DNA from 2 places in the Rarobacter incanus genome. Region 2 is predicted to be linked to the other one. Evidence: predicted binding sites of a transcription regulator. Region 2 holds the regulator's gene; the other holds the start of a gene.

Region 1 (7,296 bases), 440 kb from region 2:
AACTCAGGCTTGAAGGACGAGCGCACCGCCGTCATTACCGACTCTCGCTTCGTGGCTTCATCGAGGGTGGGATCGACCAAGAATTGCGACCCGAGGTTCGACGTCAGGATCAAGATCACGTTGCGGAAATCAACGGTCCGCCCCTGTCCGTCGGTCAGGCGCCCGTCGTCCAGTACCTGCAACAGGATGTCGAAGACGTCGGGGTGCGCCTTTTCCACCTCGTCGAGCAGCACCACCGAATATGGGCGCCGCCGCACGGCCTCCGTCAGCTGGCCGCCCTCCTCGTAGCCGACGTACCCCGGGGGGGCGCCGACCAGGCGCGCCACGGAGTGCTTCTCGCCGTATTCCGACATGTCGATGCGGACCATGGCGCGCTCATCGTCGAAGAGGAATTCGGCCAGAGCCTTCGCCAGCTCGGTCTTGCCGACGCCGGTCGGTCCCAGGAACAGGAACGATCCGGTAGGTCGGTTCGGGTCGGCAATGCCGGCGCGCGTGCGGCGCACGGCGTCCGCCACCGAGTGCACGGCGGCCGCCTGTCCGATCAGCCGCTTGCCGATGAAGTCCTCCATGTGCAGCAGCTTTTCGGATTCACCCTGGAGCATCCGGCCTGCAGGTATCCCGGTCCAGGCGGAAACGACCTCGGCAATTTCGTCGGCGCCGACGTGGTCGCCGACCAGCGGCGACTCGGTCTTCTCGCCGGCGGCCTCGCGGGCCTCGGCATCGGCAATCTGCCTGTTGATTTCCGGGATTTCGCCATACCTGATGCGTCCCGCGGCCTCCAGATCGCCTTCCCGCTCCGCGCGTTCCGCGGCCGTGTTGAGCTCGTCCAGCTTCTTTTTCAGGTCACCGACGACGTTGAGCCCGCTCTTCTCCTTCTCCCACCGCGCATTGAGCGCGCCGAGCTGCTCCTTCTTGTCGGCCAGTTCCGCGTTGAGGTGATCCAGGCGTTCACGCGATCCCTCATCCTCGGATTTGGCCAGGACGGTCGCCTCCATCTCCAGGCGCGTGACCTGGCGCTGCAACTCGTCGATCTCGACGGGCGAGGAATCCATCTCCATTCGCAGCCGGCTCGCTGCCTCATCGACCAGGTCGATCGCCTTATCCGGCAACTGGCGCCCGGAAATGTACCGGTTCGACAAGGTGGCGGCGGCAACCAACGCGGAGTCATCGATAGTGACCCCGTGGTGCGCCTCGTAGCGGCCCTTGAGCCCGCGCAGAATCGCGACGGTGTCCTCGACGGACGGCTCGCCGACAAATACCTGCTGGAACCGCCGCTCCAAGGCGGGGTCCTTCTCGATGTGTTCGCGGTATTCGTCAAGAGTCGTCGCGCCCACCAGGCGCAACTCGCCGCGCGCCAGCATGGGCTTGAGCATGTTGCCCGCGTCCATAGCGCCCTCGCCGCCTGCGCCCGCACCGACGACCGTGTGAATCTCGTCGATGAAGGTGATGACTTCGCCTTCGGACTTCTTGATTTCCTCCAGGACGGCCTTCAGGCGTTCCTCGAATTCGCCGCGGTATTTGGCACCGGCCACCATCGCTGCCAGGTCGAGCGAGACCAGTTTGCGGTTCTTCAGCGAGTCGGGCACGTCGCCCGCGACGATGCGCTGGGCAAGTCCCTCCACAACGGCGGTCTTTCCGACCCCGGGTTCGCCGATCAGCACCGGGTTGTTCTTGGTGCGGCGCGAAAGCACCTGCACGACGCGGCGTATTTCCGCATCGCGCCCGATGACGGGGTCGAGTTTGCCTTCGCGCGCCGCCGCGGTCAGGTCCACGCCGTACTGTTCGAGCGACTTGTAGGTGCCTTCCGGGTTTGCCGATGTCACCGGCCCGCTCGTGCGCACCAACGGCAGCGCCTTGCGCAGCGCTTCGGCGGTTGCTCCCGCAGAGTGCAGCGCCTTGGCGCCCGCATCGGTGCCTGCCGCTATTCCGAGAACGAGCATTTCGGCGGAGATGAACTCGTCCCCTTGTTCTTCCGCCGCCTTCTTTGCCGCCTCGATCGCCCGTCCCAGCGCGCCCGACGGCCGCGCCTCAGCGACCGACGAACCGCTGACCTGCGGCAATTGCATGAGTGCGGCGCGCGCGTTGCGGCCCACGACCTGCGGGTCGACGTTCGCCGCTTCGAGCAGGGCGCTGGCCATGCCGCCGTGCTCGATCAGCGCGCTGAGCAGGTGGACGGGTTCGGCGTAGGGATTTGATGCCGCCGTGGCAGCCTGCAGTGCGTCGCCGATTGCCTCTTGCGAGAGTGTTGTGAATTTCGTTTCCATGAATCCTCCTGGCCCCGTTTCTCACCGGGTTGCGGCTCGTAGAGATCGGGATGTGTATTTTCTATGAGTCACAACGCCACCAAAGTTGAGTCTATTCCGCTCAAGGTGAATTGGGAAGTGGGGCGGGGTTTTGCCGGTCGCGTTGCGCGCAGCTTCGTGGGTCGAGACCACACGTCAACCGGACAGTGCGCAGCACGCGTGTGGAGACCGCCCTCCAACCGGACAGTGCGCAGCACGCGCGTCGGCACAAAACCCGCTCTCGCGCTCCAGCGCATTCAATTCCCATGGCGCACACTCCAGCCCGTAGTACATGCGTACGATGTGTGATATGCTTGTTCGTACGGAGCGGAAGCGGCAAGGGCATTGCCCGGTTGGCATGAATCGGTCAGACGGATTGATTCTTTGCCTTATACGCCGTGATTCCCGCCATGCGCGTCGTGCGCGCCCGCCCATCAGGGCGATGTTGCGATCACGGCGTCGGCGGTTGACAGGTAGCTAGAAAACACATGTGCACGCCCTACTGGCGTCATAGCAGATACAGGTTTTCCGACGCGGATACGACCGCATCAAATCTACGGCGAACTGTTTCTGCGGCGACGGCCCGGCAGATGTCGTTGTTCGACACGAAGCAGGCACAGGCACTGGCAGCGGAACAGGCACAGCACAGGCACTGGCGGTGCTACAGGTATCGACGATTCGCGGAAAGGACAATTCGATGGGCTCAAACTCGTGGGACACACAGTCCCCCGTCGGTGATCTCAGCGATCTTTCGCGTGCGGATCTTGTCGATCTCCTGGGTGCAGCGTGCGCTGCGCTGGCGGCCAGATCGGCGCGTGATGACGACATGGAATTCGCGCTCCGGGCTCGCGCCAGTTGTAGTCGGGTGACCGAACGTCTATCGGCTTTGAATTTGGACTGGTTAGGGATCATTGACGCGCAAAACGGTTGGGCCGGCGACGGGTCGCGATCTGCGGCCGCCTGGCTCGCACGCCAAGACCACATCACCTACCGTGACGCTCGCCGTCAGGTCAACACGGCACGCACCTTGCGATCCGTTTTGCCCGCTACTGCTGACGCCGCCCGCGCAGGGACCATTCCCCTGACAAACGCGTACTTGATCGCGAACACGGCAAACACAAGCGCGCGGGTCGCCGCACTCCACGCAACCTCCGAAGGCGCAGATTCGACTCTCCCAGCCCCCGAACCGCTCGCAGACCCCACGAGCGACACTGACCAGGCTGCGACCACCAGCGTGGCTGATCCGCCGTCGACATGCGAGGAACAACTCATCGCCATGGCCTCCCTCTTCGAGCCGCAAGTGATGCGCCGGATTACTGAGCACTTCGCTTTGGTAGCCGACCCAGACCAAGCCGACCGCGCATACCGCGAGCGCACCCGACGCGAGTATCTCGAGATCTCCCACACCCTCGATGGATATCACCTCACCGGATTCCTCACCCACGCCAACGGGCAACTGATCAAAGCAACCCTGACCGCGATCAATAACACCCTGATTGCCACCACCCCGAGCAGTACCGCAGACAGCGGCGGCCTTGCCGATAGCAGCAGCAGCGAATCAAGCCCCGTTGCCGTCTCGAATGCCAACAATGGCCGACAGACGGCTTCGGTCTTGGGCGCTGAGGAACCCGACCCGCTCGGGACGAAGCCCCTCTTCACCGCCGGGCAACGCAACGCAATCGCCCTAACGGCGATGGCGCATCTCGCCGCAGGGCGTCCCATCCTTGAGAACAAAACCCCTACACCCGCAGCAGTCGGCACGGACATGCCGAGCGGTCAAGACACATCGTCTAGTGCCGACCGACGAGTACAAACGCACTTGACAGTGACCGTGTCCTACACCGAACTCTGTCACGTGATGCGAGGCTACGAAGACCTCATGGCCGCAGAGAGCACGGGGAAAGTCTCCAGGCACGGCGCTTCGCCACCCATAGCAGACCAACGGGCCCAGACCTTGTTCGACCACAACGGGCCGCCACTCCCGGGCAGCGCGGGCGGCCAATCACGTCCCCTCCCCCAGGACCTCCACACACTGATCTCGCGCCCACCCGCACATTGGGCCGACGGAACCGGGCCGATACCGCACAGCGTCCTGCGCTGGATAGCTACCACCGGCACCATCAACCGAGTCATCTTTGGTCCCGACAGCCAAATCCTCAACCTCGGCAGATCCGCTCGCGTCCTGACCGGCAACAGACGCCGAGCCATCATCGCGCGTGACCGCACCTGCGTGTGGCCGACCTGCGACGCGCCACCGCAACTATGCGAAGTACACCATGCCACCGTTCATTGGGCAGACGGCGGCCACACCTCAACGCTCACCGGAGCGCTCCTGTGCTACTGGCATCACAACCACTGCGACCGCAACAACATAGCCATGCGGCGCATCAACGGAGCATGGCACTTCGGTCCGCCGGGGAGCTACAGCCCCACCGCACAGTGGCAGCCGATAGAGTGATCCGCATGCCGACACGATGGCACCCAGATCAACTCGGATCCGGATGGGCCCGGACAACAATAGAGCTCACCAGTGCCAAGGGATCAAACTTGTGCCCAGACCCCCCGGTTGCGACCCTCGTCGCCTATTCGCCAGGAGGCAGTCCTGATCAGGCCAATCAGTCGCTAATCGACGACCGCGCTCCCCGACCAGAGTCGAGCGGCCGCGTTTATGACGAGGTTTCTGGTGATTTGGCGCGCAACAATAGCGGTTCAAAACCGGAGCGTTCACGCGGATGCGCTACGGCTGTGCTCTACATCCACGGGTTCGCTGATTACTTCTTCCAAGCGCACCTTGGCAAGCGCATCACTGCAGCGGGATACGGTTTCTTCGCTATCGACCTACGCAGGTACGGCCGATCGCTGCGTTCGGGGCAGACCGCGAACTACACGGATGACCTCAGCGAGTATTTCGAAGAGCTCGATGCCGCCATCCGCATCATCACGACCGAGTTGGGGTACTCGAAGGTCGTCGTCATGGGCCATTCGACAGGCGGGTTGATCGCGCCACTGTGGATCTCCGCTCGAGCGCACGCCCGAACGCCGCGCGAAGGCGGCAAGCGATCCGCCTCTGCCAAGAGGCAAACTGCGCCCATCAAAAGCACCACCACACCCACGGAAACCAACCACCACACGCAAACCACACCCACGGAAACCAACCACCACACGCAAACCACACCACCGGCGGGGCCGATCGCGGCCCTCGTCCTCAATAGCCCTTGGATCGCTATGCAGGGCCCTGCTTGGTGGCGAGCCCTTGGCGCCGTGGCGTCGCGTCTACTTTCTCCTATCGCGCCGCGCCTGCCACTCAGCTCGATGGATGTGAGCTACCGGCGCGCGCTGCACCTCACAACGGGAGGTGAATGGGCCTTCGATCTATCGATGCGTCCCGAGAAGGGCTTTCCCGCTCGGGCCGCCTGGCTCGCTGCCATCCGCCGTGGGCACCGCGCCGTTCAGCGAGGCCTTGCACTCCCCGTACCCGTGTTGGTGGCGTGCTCTACCGAGAATGGGCCCCGGTCGGGAAACCACGAACGACTCCTGACCAGCGATAGCGTCTTGGATGCCGACCGCATCGCGGCCGCATCGCTCAAGCTTGGCCCGCGCGTCGATCTGGTTCGTTTCGCGGGGGCCCACGACTTGGCGCTGTCGCCCGAACCTATTCGCACTGAGTACATCGATACGGTCGCGAAGTGGATTGAAAAGGCGGTGGACAACTTGCCACAAAACTAGGAGGCGCGCACGCCCCACAACCACAACCACCACCACGGACCGAGCTTCCGCCAGCCAACCGATCCAGCCCAGCCCAGCCACCCAGCCAACCGACCCAGCCCAGGAACGCCGCCCCAGCCCGGGGCCGCGAGTGCAAACTGCCAGAAAACGGTACCGTCCGTAACCGCTACGCGAGTCGCAGGGACGCCCAGATCAACGCGTGATCGGATGCGCGTTTCGCATCGTTGGGCACCATCGTGTTGACGTATTTGACCGATCCGGCAATCCCCTTGCCCAGGATGTAGTCCAATCGTGCCCCGAAGCCACTGGCTGGGACGCTGACCTTCGTTGCCCACTGGGAAGTCGTCGGCCACGTCGGGCGCACGCGGTTCTTGGTCGCTGATGCGTCGTAGTATCCCGCTGCAACGAACGCCCGGTGAGGTGCGGCGCCAGACACTTGGTCGTTCTGCCAAGCGTTGAAGTCACCGGCCACGATGATCGGATATCCGCCCTCGTTGAGCGCATCCATTTTCGCCATAACGTACTTTGCTTGCTTCACCCGCAGGGCGGAATATTTGGCGCTCGTCTTCTTGCTAGTGCTCGCCCGCGAATCTAGGTGCACCGACACGACCCAGAACTTCTTGCCGCTCGAAATGTCCTGGAACAGCGCGAAGGCAGCCGATCGACGATCCGCGGCGGAGTCGCTGCCAAGAGTCGGCAGATCGAAAGCACAGCGAGAACTGAACGAACTCCCATCGGTCTCCGAGGGGCAGTGGGACAGCAGGCGATACTTCGCCGTGTCGTACATGATCCGGGTGCCCTGGGTTCCGTGCGAGGTTCCAGCGCGCACATACGGGGTCGTCTGCACAAGAGCGTAGGACGAGCCCCCCGCCTTCCCCCGCACAGTGCTCAGCAAGTCGTCCGTCTGCCTCGGAATACCGGTGGCTTTCACCGCGCCCCCGTCGACAATATTGCCTGGTCCTAGTTCCTGCAGAGCAATGATGCCGGCCTTCGACGCGATGATCGTCGCAGCGAGTTTGCTCCGGCGAGTCGTCCACTTACCCACAGCCTTGTTCTTCGAACGCGCCTTCACGGAGGCTATGTTGTACGACGCGACTATCAGTTGCGTACCAGACTTGGCCGTCGCCGGCGCCACTGACACCGTGTGCAGGCCGGGGTATACGCGCGTGATCTTCTTCTTGCCGGCGGAGTTGACAGCGGAAAAACGGTAGTAGATGTGATTTCCGCTGCCCAGGGGCGCGCCGACCCGCGCGGCAAGCTTGGCGGACACAGTGAACGATCGAGCACT
Region 2 (7,296 bases):
GGGGTGGTCTCGATACGCCCGCTGCGCGGGCAACTCGACCAGCGGGGGCGTCGAGTGCGGGGTTTTGGTTCGAGTGCAGGGGTTTTGACTGAAAGGGGCGCGGTCGGCGCGCGGGGGGGGGTGGTCTCGATACGCCCGCTGCGCGGGCAACTCGACCAGCGGGGTCGTCGAGTGCGGGGTTTTGGTTCGAGTGCGCCGGTTTGTGCGGGGGCGTGTGACCGAAAGGTGCCCGGGCTACTCGACCAGCGGGAGGGCGGGCCTCGTCCTATCGGACCCGCACCGAAAGGCAGGTCACGCATCCCTCCATCTTTTCAAACTCGGTAATCGGGACCGCGATGACTGCCAGGCCGCGTTCGCGCAACAGCTCGGCGGTGCGCGGCGCGGCGGCGGACATCAATACGGTCGACTCGTCCAGGACGACGACGGCAACGCCTTCGGGTTCGGGCACCGGCAGGAACTTCGGGAACACCGCGGCGGAGTCAACTAATGGCTCGTACCCGATGACGGTGCCATCCGGCAGCGCGGTGACCTGGCTCTTGAGGTGAAGCGTCTTGGTGACGGGCACGGCGACGACGCGGTAGCCGAGGCGGGCGGCAATGGCCTCCAGCTGGGCGATGCCGGCGTCATTGGTGCGTGAACTGCGACCGACATAGACGGTCGACCCGACTTTGAGAACGTCTCCGCCCTCCAACGTCCCGGGAGAAACGATCCGCTGGACATCGACCCCCAGTTCGCTCACGGTGCGGGCCATTGTGTCGATCTCGCCCCGGCGAGAGGCCGCGCCGGGAAGGGATATGACGGCGGTCGCGCCGAGCATGACAACCGTGTCCTCGACAAAGACGCCATCTGGCTGATTGTCTGCGGACGCGACCTCAAGCGGGGAGAATCCGGCAGCGGCGAGGGCATCGACGTACCCTCGCCACTGCGCCAACGCTAAGTCCGCGTCGACTGCGACGCGGGAGAAATGGGTCAACTCGCCCATGCCGAGTTTTGGTGACGGGGGACGGACTAGAAGGCGTGCCATGCGTCGATTGTCGCACGGCGGTGGGTTGCCCGGAATAATCTCGGGCGGCGCTATGTTGAGCCAATTAGACTCAACTTCGTGAAGTAAGACTTGCGTCGGGCAGACTCAAGGCGTAAGTTGAGTGATGGAGACTCAAGAGGCTCGGGTGTCGTCCGCCGGATCGATGGCGGCGACCAAATCCACCCCGAGTTTTGACAGAAGGAGTGCAACACACATGGCACGTGCAGTAGGAATTGACCTGGGAACCACCAACTCGGTTGTAGCAGTTCTCGAGGGTGGCGAACCCACAGTTATCGCGAACGCAGAAGGGGCGCGGACGACCCCGTCCGTCGTCGCATTTTCCAAGACCGGCGAGGTCCTGGTAGGCGAGATCGCGAAGCGGCAGGCGGTGACCAACGTTGACCGCACGATCAGTTCCGTAAAGCGCCACATGGGCACCGACTGGTCCCAAGAGATCGACGGCAAGAAGTATTCGGCACAGGAAATCTCCGCCCGTATTCTGGGCAAACTGAAGAGGGACGCCGAGGAGTACCTGGGCGAGCCCGTGACCGATGCGGTCATTACCGTCCCCGCCTACTTCAATGACGCCGAGCGTCAAGCCACCAAGGATGCGGGACAGATCGCCGGGCTGAACGTCCTGCGGATCGTCAACGAGCCGACTGCGGCCGCGCTGGCGTACGGGTTGGAAAAGGGCAAGGAAGACGAACTCATCCTGGTCTTCGACCTCGGTGGTGGAACGTTCGATGTTTCGCTTCTGGAGGTTGGCAAGGACGAGGACGACTTTTCGACCATTCAGGTCCGCGCGACCAGCGGTGATAACCGGCTCGGCGGTGACGACTGGGACAACCGGATCGTTGAGCACCTGATCAAAGAGGTTAAGAACAGCTACGGCGTTGACCTGTCGAAGGACAAGATTGCGTTGCAGCGTCTGCGTGAGGCTGCCGAACAGGCCAAGAAGGAACTGTCGAGCGCGACGAGCACCAACATCTCGATGCAGTACCTGTCGATGAGCGAGAACGGCCCAATTCACCTGGACACCACGCTGACCCGCGCGCAGTTCCAGCAGATGACCGAGGACCTGCTTGAGCGCACTAAGGCGCCTTTCCACGCGGTCATCCGCGACGCTGGGATCAAGGTTGCGGACATTGACCACGTCGTTTTGGTCGGTGGCTCCACGCGTATGCCCGCTGTGACCGAGGTCGTCAAGGAGCTGACCGGCGGTAAGGAGCCCAACAAGGGCGTCAACCCGGATGAGGTAGTCGCCGTCGGTGCCGCGTTGCAGGCCGGTGTCATCAAGGGTGAGCGCAAGGACGTGCTGTTGATCGACGTCACGCCGCTGAGCCTTGGCATCGAGACCAAGGGCGGGGTTATGACCAAGCTCATCGAGCGCAACACGGCCATTCCGACCAAGCGTTCGGAGATCTTCTCCACCGCAGAGGACAACCAGTCGAGCGTGCTCATCCAGGTGTTCCAGGGCGAACGCGAATTTGCCCGTGACAACAAGCCGCTGGGCACCTTCGATCTGACCGGAATCGCTCCGGCCCCCCGCGGTGTGCCACAGATCGAGGTCACCTTCGACATCGACGCCAACGGCATTGTGCACGTATCCGCCAAGGATCGCGGCACCGGCAAGGAACAGTCCATGACGATCACCGGCGGTTCGGCCCTGCCGAAGGATGAAATTGACCGCATGGTCAAAGAAGCCGAGGCGCACGCGGCCGAGGACAAGAAGCGTCGGGAGGATGCCGAAGCCCGCAACCAGGCTGAGGCCCTGGTCTACTCGACCGAAAAACTCCTCAAGGACAACGGCGAGAAGGTTCCCGCCGACGTCAAGACGGAGGTCGAAGCGGCCATCGCCGACACCAAGAAGGCGCTGGAGGGCGACGACGCTGACGAGGTGAAGGCAAAGGCAGAGAACCTGAGCACTGTCGCGCAGAAAATCGGTGAGGCGCTGTACGCCTCCGCCGAGCAGGAACAGGCTGCGGGCGAGCAGGGTGCTGCCGATGCTGATGCGGCAAGTGCAGCCGGGGCCGGATCGGCCAGCGACGAGGACGTGGTCGACGCCGAGATCGTCGATGACGAGGACGAAGCCAAGTGACGGACATGAACAGCGAACGCAACGAAGACAAGGAGCCGTTCCACTTCGTTGACAACCGCCGTATCGACCCCGAAACCGGGGACGTGCGCGAGGGTGCGGACCAGGCTGGTGCCGGGTCCGCACCCGCGGGTGCGGGGTCTGATGACCCAATCGCCCACCTGGATTTTGATCCGGCGGGACCAATCGACGACGAGTTGGCGGCTGCGCAGGCGAAGGCAACTGAGTTGCTCGACGATCTGCAACGCGAACGCGCGAGCTTCACGAACTACCGCAACCGGGCCCTGCGCGACCAGGAAGCCGCGCGGACGAAGGGCGTTGAGGACGTGCTGTCGGCGCTGCTTCCAGCGCTGGATGACATCTCGCGCGCTAAAGAACACGAACAGCTTTCGGGACCTTTCGCGGCAATCGTCGAGAAGGTTACCGGGGCGCTGAGCAAGTTCAATGTGGAGTCCTTCGGGGCTGTGGGCGAGGAGTTCGACCCGACCCTGCATGAGGCGCTTATGCATCAGGAGGACCCCGACGCGCAGGCGATCACGATCAGCCACGTCATTGAGCCGGGCTATCGGATTGGAGAAAAGGTCGTTCGCGCCGCCCGTGTGGCCGTGACCGGCCCCGCACAGTGACATTCAACAATTACCCAAATTCAACGCTGCTTGAACACCGAAGGGAGGCGCCATGACCGCACAGGATTGGATCGAAAAGGACTTCTACGCTGCGCTCGGTGTCTCTAAGGACGCCGACCAATCCACTATCAAGAAGGCGTACCGCAAGCTAGCTCGCAAGTATCACCCCGATCAGAACCCGGGTGACGCGGTGGCGGAAGCCAAGTTCAAGGACATCTCTGAGGCGTACACCGTGCTCAGTGATGCCAAGGAACGCAAGCAATACGATGCCGTGCGGCAGATGGCCGGTGGAGGCCCGCGTTTCGCGGCGGGACCCGGCGGCGCTGGCGCCGGCGCGGGCGGTTTCGAGGACTTTCTGGGTGGCATGTTCGGCGGCGGGGGAGGCGGCGGAAACGTGCGCTTCTCAACCTCCGGTGGCGGTGGCTTCGAGGACATCCTGGGCGGGATGTTCGGCGGCGGGGGAAACGGCTTCCGCGGGGCGCCGATGGCGCGGCCCGGCCGCGACCTCAGCGCTCGCACCAGGTTGCCTTTCAGGCAGGCGGTCGAGGGCTCGACCGTCACCCTCGGCGTCGATGGCAAGCCGGTCAAGGTTCGCATACCGGCGGGGGTCCACGACGGGCAAAAGATCCGACTGCGCGGCAAGGGCGGGCCGGGATCGAATGGCGGCCCGGCCGGCGACTTGATTATTTCGGTCGATGTCGAACCTCACCCCGTGTTCACGATGGATGGACGCAACCTGCGACTGACCGTTCCGGTGACGTTTGCCGAGGCGGCACTGGGTGCCACGATCGAGTTGCCGACGCTCGACGGCAAGATGGTGAAGGTCAAGATCGCTCCGGGCACGCCGTCTGGTCGCGTCCTGCGCGTCAAGGGCAGGGGCATTGCCACGTCGAAGGGTGCCGGTGACCTGCTGGGAACCGTGCAGATCGTGGTTCCACAAAACATGGACGAGGCCACCCGCACCGCAGTCCAGCAGTTCGCTGCGGCGACTGCGGACACCGATGTGCGCGAGGAACTGCGCCGGGAAGCCGCGCTGTGACAATGGCCGGTATTCCGAGCGACAACGGGCGGGGTGGGCGAACCGACGAGTTCGCCCACCGCGCCCCCCGCATCACCGAAGAGCAGCTCAACGAGCCGCTCTTCGTCATTTCACGGGCAGCCGAGCTTGCGGGGATGCACCCGCAAACCCTGCGCCAATACGATCGCACCGGCTTGGTTACTCCCCGGCGAACTGCTGGGCGGGGCCGGCGGTACTCGTTGCGTGATATTGCAACGCTGCGCGAGATTCAGCGCATGAGCCAGGAAGAGGGAATCAACCTCGCGGGCATTCGCCGTATCCTGGCGCTTGAGTCGGAGGTTACACGGCTGCGCGGGCACATTGATTTGCTCCTCACCCGCGAACCCGGCAGCCGGATCTTTTCTGCCGGTTCGTCGGGCAACGTGGTTGTCGTGCGCAAGACGCGCACACAGCGCGAATCGGGAACCGTCGTTGTTCGCGGTGCGCTGGGTCCGAGCCGCGGGCAAGTCCGGCACGCGCACCGGCAGGGCGCTCAAACGCCAACGAATGAATCAAATAACTAACAAATATGTTGTCTAATTCGTTGGCGAATTCGCATTAATTAGTTTGGCCTAACTTGCTAGCGGGATTTATTAATTCGGTTTATCGTGGTGAAATCAGTCAAGAAATCTCACCATTAGGAGGCCGAAATGTCGACCGTAGCTGACCTTCCCCAGATCGCCGAGTGCTCCGTTGACGGGTGCTCCTACAACACCGAACACGCCTGCCACGCGGGTGCCATCACTATCGGCGGTGCAAGCTCCGCGAGCTGCGCAACGTTCATTCCCCTTAGCGTCAAGGGGGGACTGGACAAGGTAGTCGCCGAGGTTGGCGCGTGCCACCGCTCCGACTGCTCGCACAACTCTCACCTAGAGTGTGGCGCGGCGTCCGTGCGCATTGGGGCGGGACCTGACAACGTGAGTCACCCTGGATGCCTTACATTCGAGTCGCGCTGACCGGATTTCATTTCGTTTGAATTCCCGGAAATTCAGTGGAAACGCGTTCGTGGGGCAAATAGTGCACGAACGCGTTTCTTAATTTTTTGGCACGAGGCGCGGGAATCTCGTGGCATAATTCTTGCAGGTGCCCCGGCGGCGGAGACGACGTAAGTCATCAACCCCCGCCGGGGCATCGTTGCTTGCAGGGCGGGCCTAGTCCACGACGCCGTAGAGGCGGTCGCCGGCGTCCCCCAAACCGGGGACGATGTAGCCCTTTTCGTTCAGCCGCTCGTCGACTGCGGCAACGACGATTTTGACGCTGGCGCCCGTGCCCTCGATCGCCTCGCGCACGGCTTCGATGCCCTCGGGCGCTGCGAGCAGGCACACGGCAGTGACGTCACGGGCGCCCAGTTCGAGCAGGTATTCGATAGCCATGATCAGTGTGCCGCCGGTTGCGAGCATGGGGTCGATCAGGAAGCACTGACGTCCGCGCATGTCATTGGGCAGGCGGTTTGCGTAGGTGACGGCCTCCAGCGTCGTTTCGTCGCGCAGCATTCCCAGGAACCCGACTTCGGCGGTCGGCAGGAGTTTGACCATGCCGTCCAACATGCCAAGGCCGGCACGCAGGATCGGGACGACGATGGGACGAGGGTCTGCGATGTGCGTGCCGGTGGTCGTCGCAACCGGCGTGGTCACCTCAACCTGTTCGACGCGCACGTCGCGGGTTGCCTCGTACGCCAAAAGTGTCACCAATTCTTCAACCAAACGTCTGAAGGTCGGGGAATCGGTGTTCTTGTCGCGCAAGACGGTGACTTTGTGAGCAATGAGGGGGTGGTCAGCTACGTGAAGTTCCATAGTTCTTACGCTACCGTCAAAGGCCAGCCTTCGTCGGCGACTTTAGCCCGGATTGCGGGGGTGATCGTTCGCTCGTTGGGTTATGAAAGCCACCGATGCCACACTTGTGACGTGACGCCCCTTGACCTAGCCGCCGATGCTGCACGCCAGAGCGCCTGGATGCGGGAAGCGATGGCGCTCGCTGACCGCGCGCAAACCGCGGGAGATGTCCCTGTGGGGGCATTGGTCGTCGGGTCCGATGGCGAGATTCTGGGCCGCGGGTGGAACGATAGGGAAGCGCGATGCGACCCCACCGGCCACGCCGAGGTGATGGCGCTGCGGCAGGCCGCTACCGCAGTGGGGCGCTGGCGACTTGCCGATGCGACGCTGGTCGTCACGTTGGAACCCTGTGCAATGTGTGCGGGCGCCGCGCTCGGGGCACGGATCCGGCGGATTGTGCTTGGCGCCTGGGACGAGAAGGCGGGAGCATGCGGGTCAGTCTGGGACATAGTTCGCGACCGGCGAATGAACCATTGGATTGAGGTGGTCCCGGGCGTATTGGCCGACGAGTGCTCCGCCCAACTATCGGCCTTCTTCCTAGAGCGGCGCGGTGATCCGCGGCAACAATAGTGCGCTCGATTGGGAATTCCGCCCACTTCACGGTAGTCTAGCGGGCGCAAGGTAGCGTGTCCGAGCGGCCTAAGGAGCACGCCTCGAAAGCG

The links. The regulator HspR, encoded in region 2, represses chaperone genes until heat shock. The targets are predictions, from matches to a motif close to AAGTTGAGTCNNNNNGACTCAACTT.
Region 1: a site for HspR is predicted at 2,347-2,371, ahead of clpB (ATP-dependent chaperone ClpB). Genes of this name have one in related genera too.

What each region holds. Positions count from the first base shown of each region.
Region 1 is NZ_VFNV01000001.1:1,742,406-1,749,701, reverse strand. It holds gene clpB (ATP-dependent chaperone ClpB) at 1-2,264, opposite strand, end outside; gene FB389_RS07235 (DUF222 domain-containing protein) at 2,980-4,740, shown strand; gene FB389_RS07230 (alpha/beta hydrolase) at 5,028-6,008, shown strand; gene FB389_RS07225 (endonuclease/exonuclease/phosphatase family protein) at 6,175-7,296, opposite strand, start outside.
Region 2 is NZ_VFNV01000001.1:1,301,757-1,309,052, reverse strand. It holds gene ddaH (dimethylargininase) at 266-1,024, opposite strand; gene dnaK (molecular chaperone DnaK) at 1,239-3,122, shown strand; gene grpE (nucleotide exchange factor GrpE) at 3,128-3,745, shown strand; gene FB389_RS05620 (DnaJ C-terminal domain-containing protein) at 3,798-4,784, shown strand; gene FB389_RS05615 (heat shock protein transcriptional repressor HspR) at 4,919-5,326, shown strand; gene FB389_RS05610 (DUF1540 domain-containing protein) at 5,453-5,758, shown strand; gene upp (uracil phosphoribosyltransferase) at 5,954-6,595, opposite strand; gene tadA (tRNA adenosine(34) deaminase TadA) at 6,707-7,204, shown strand; tRNA gene FB389_RS05595 (tRNA-Ser) at 7,255-7,296, shown strand, end outside.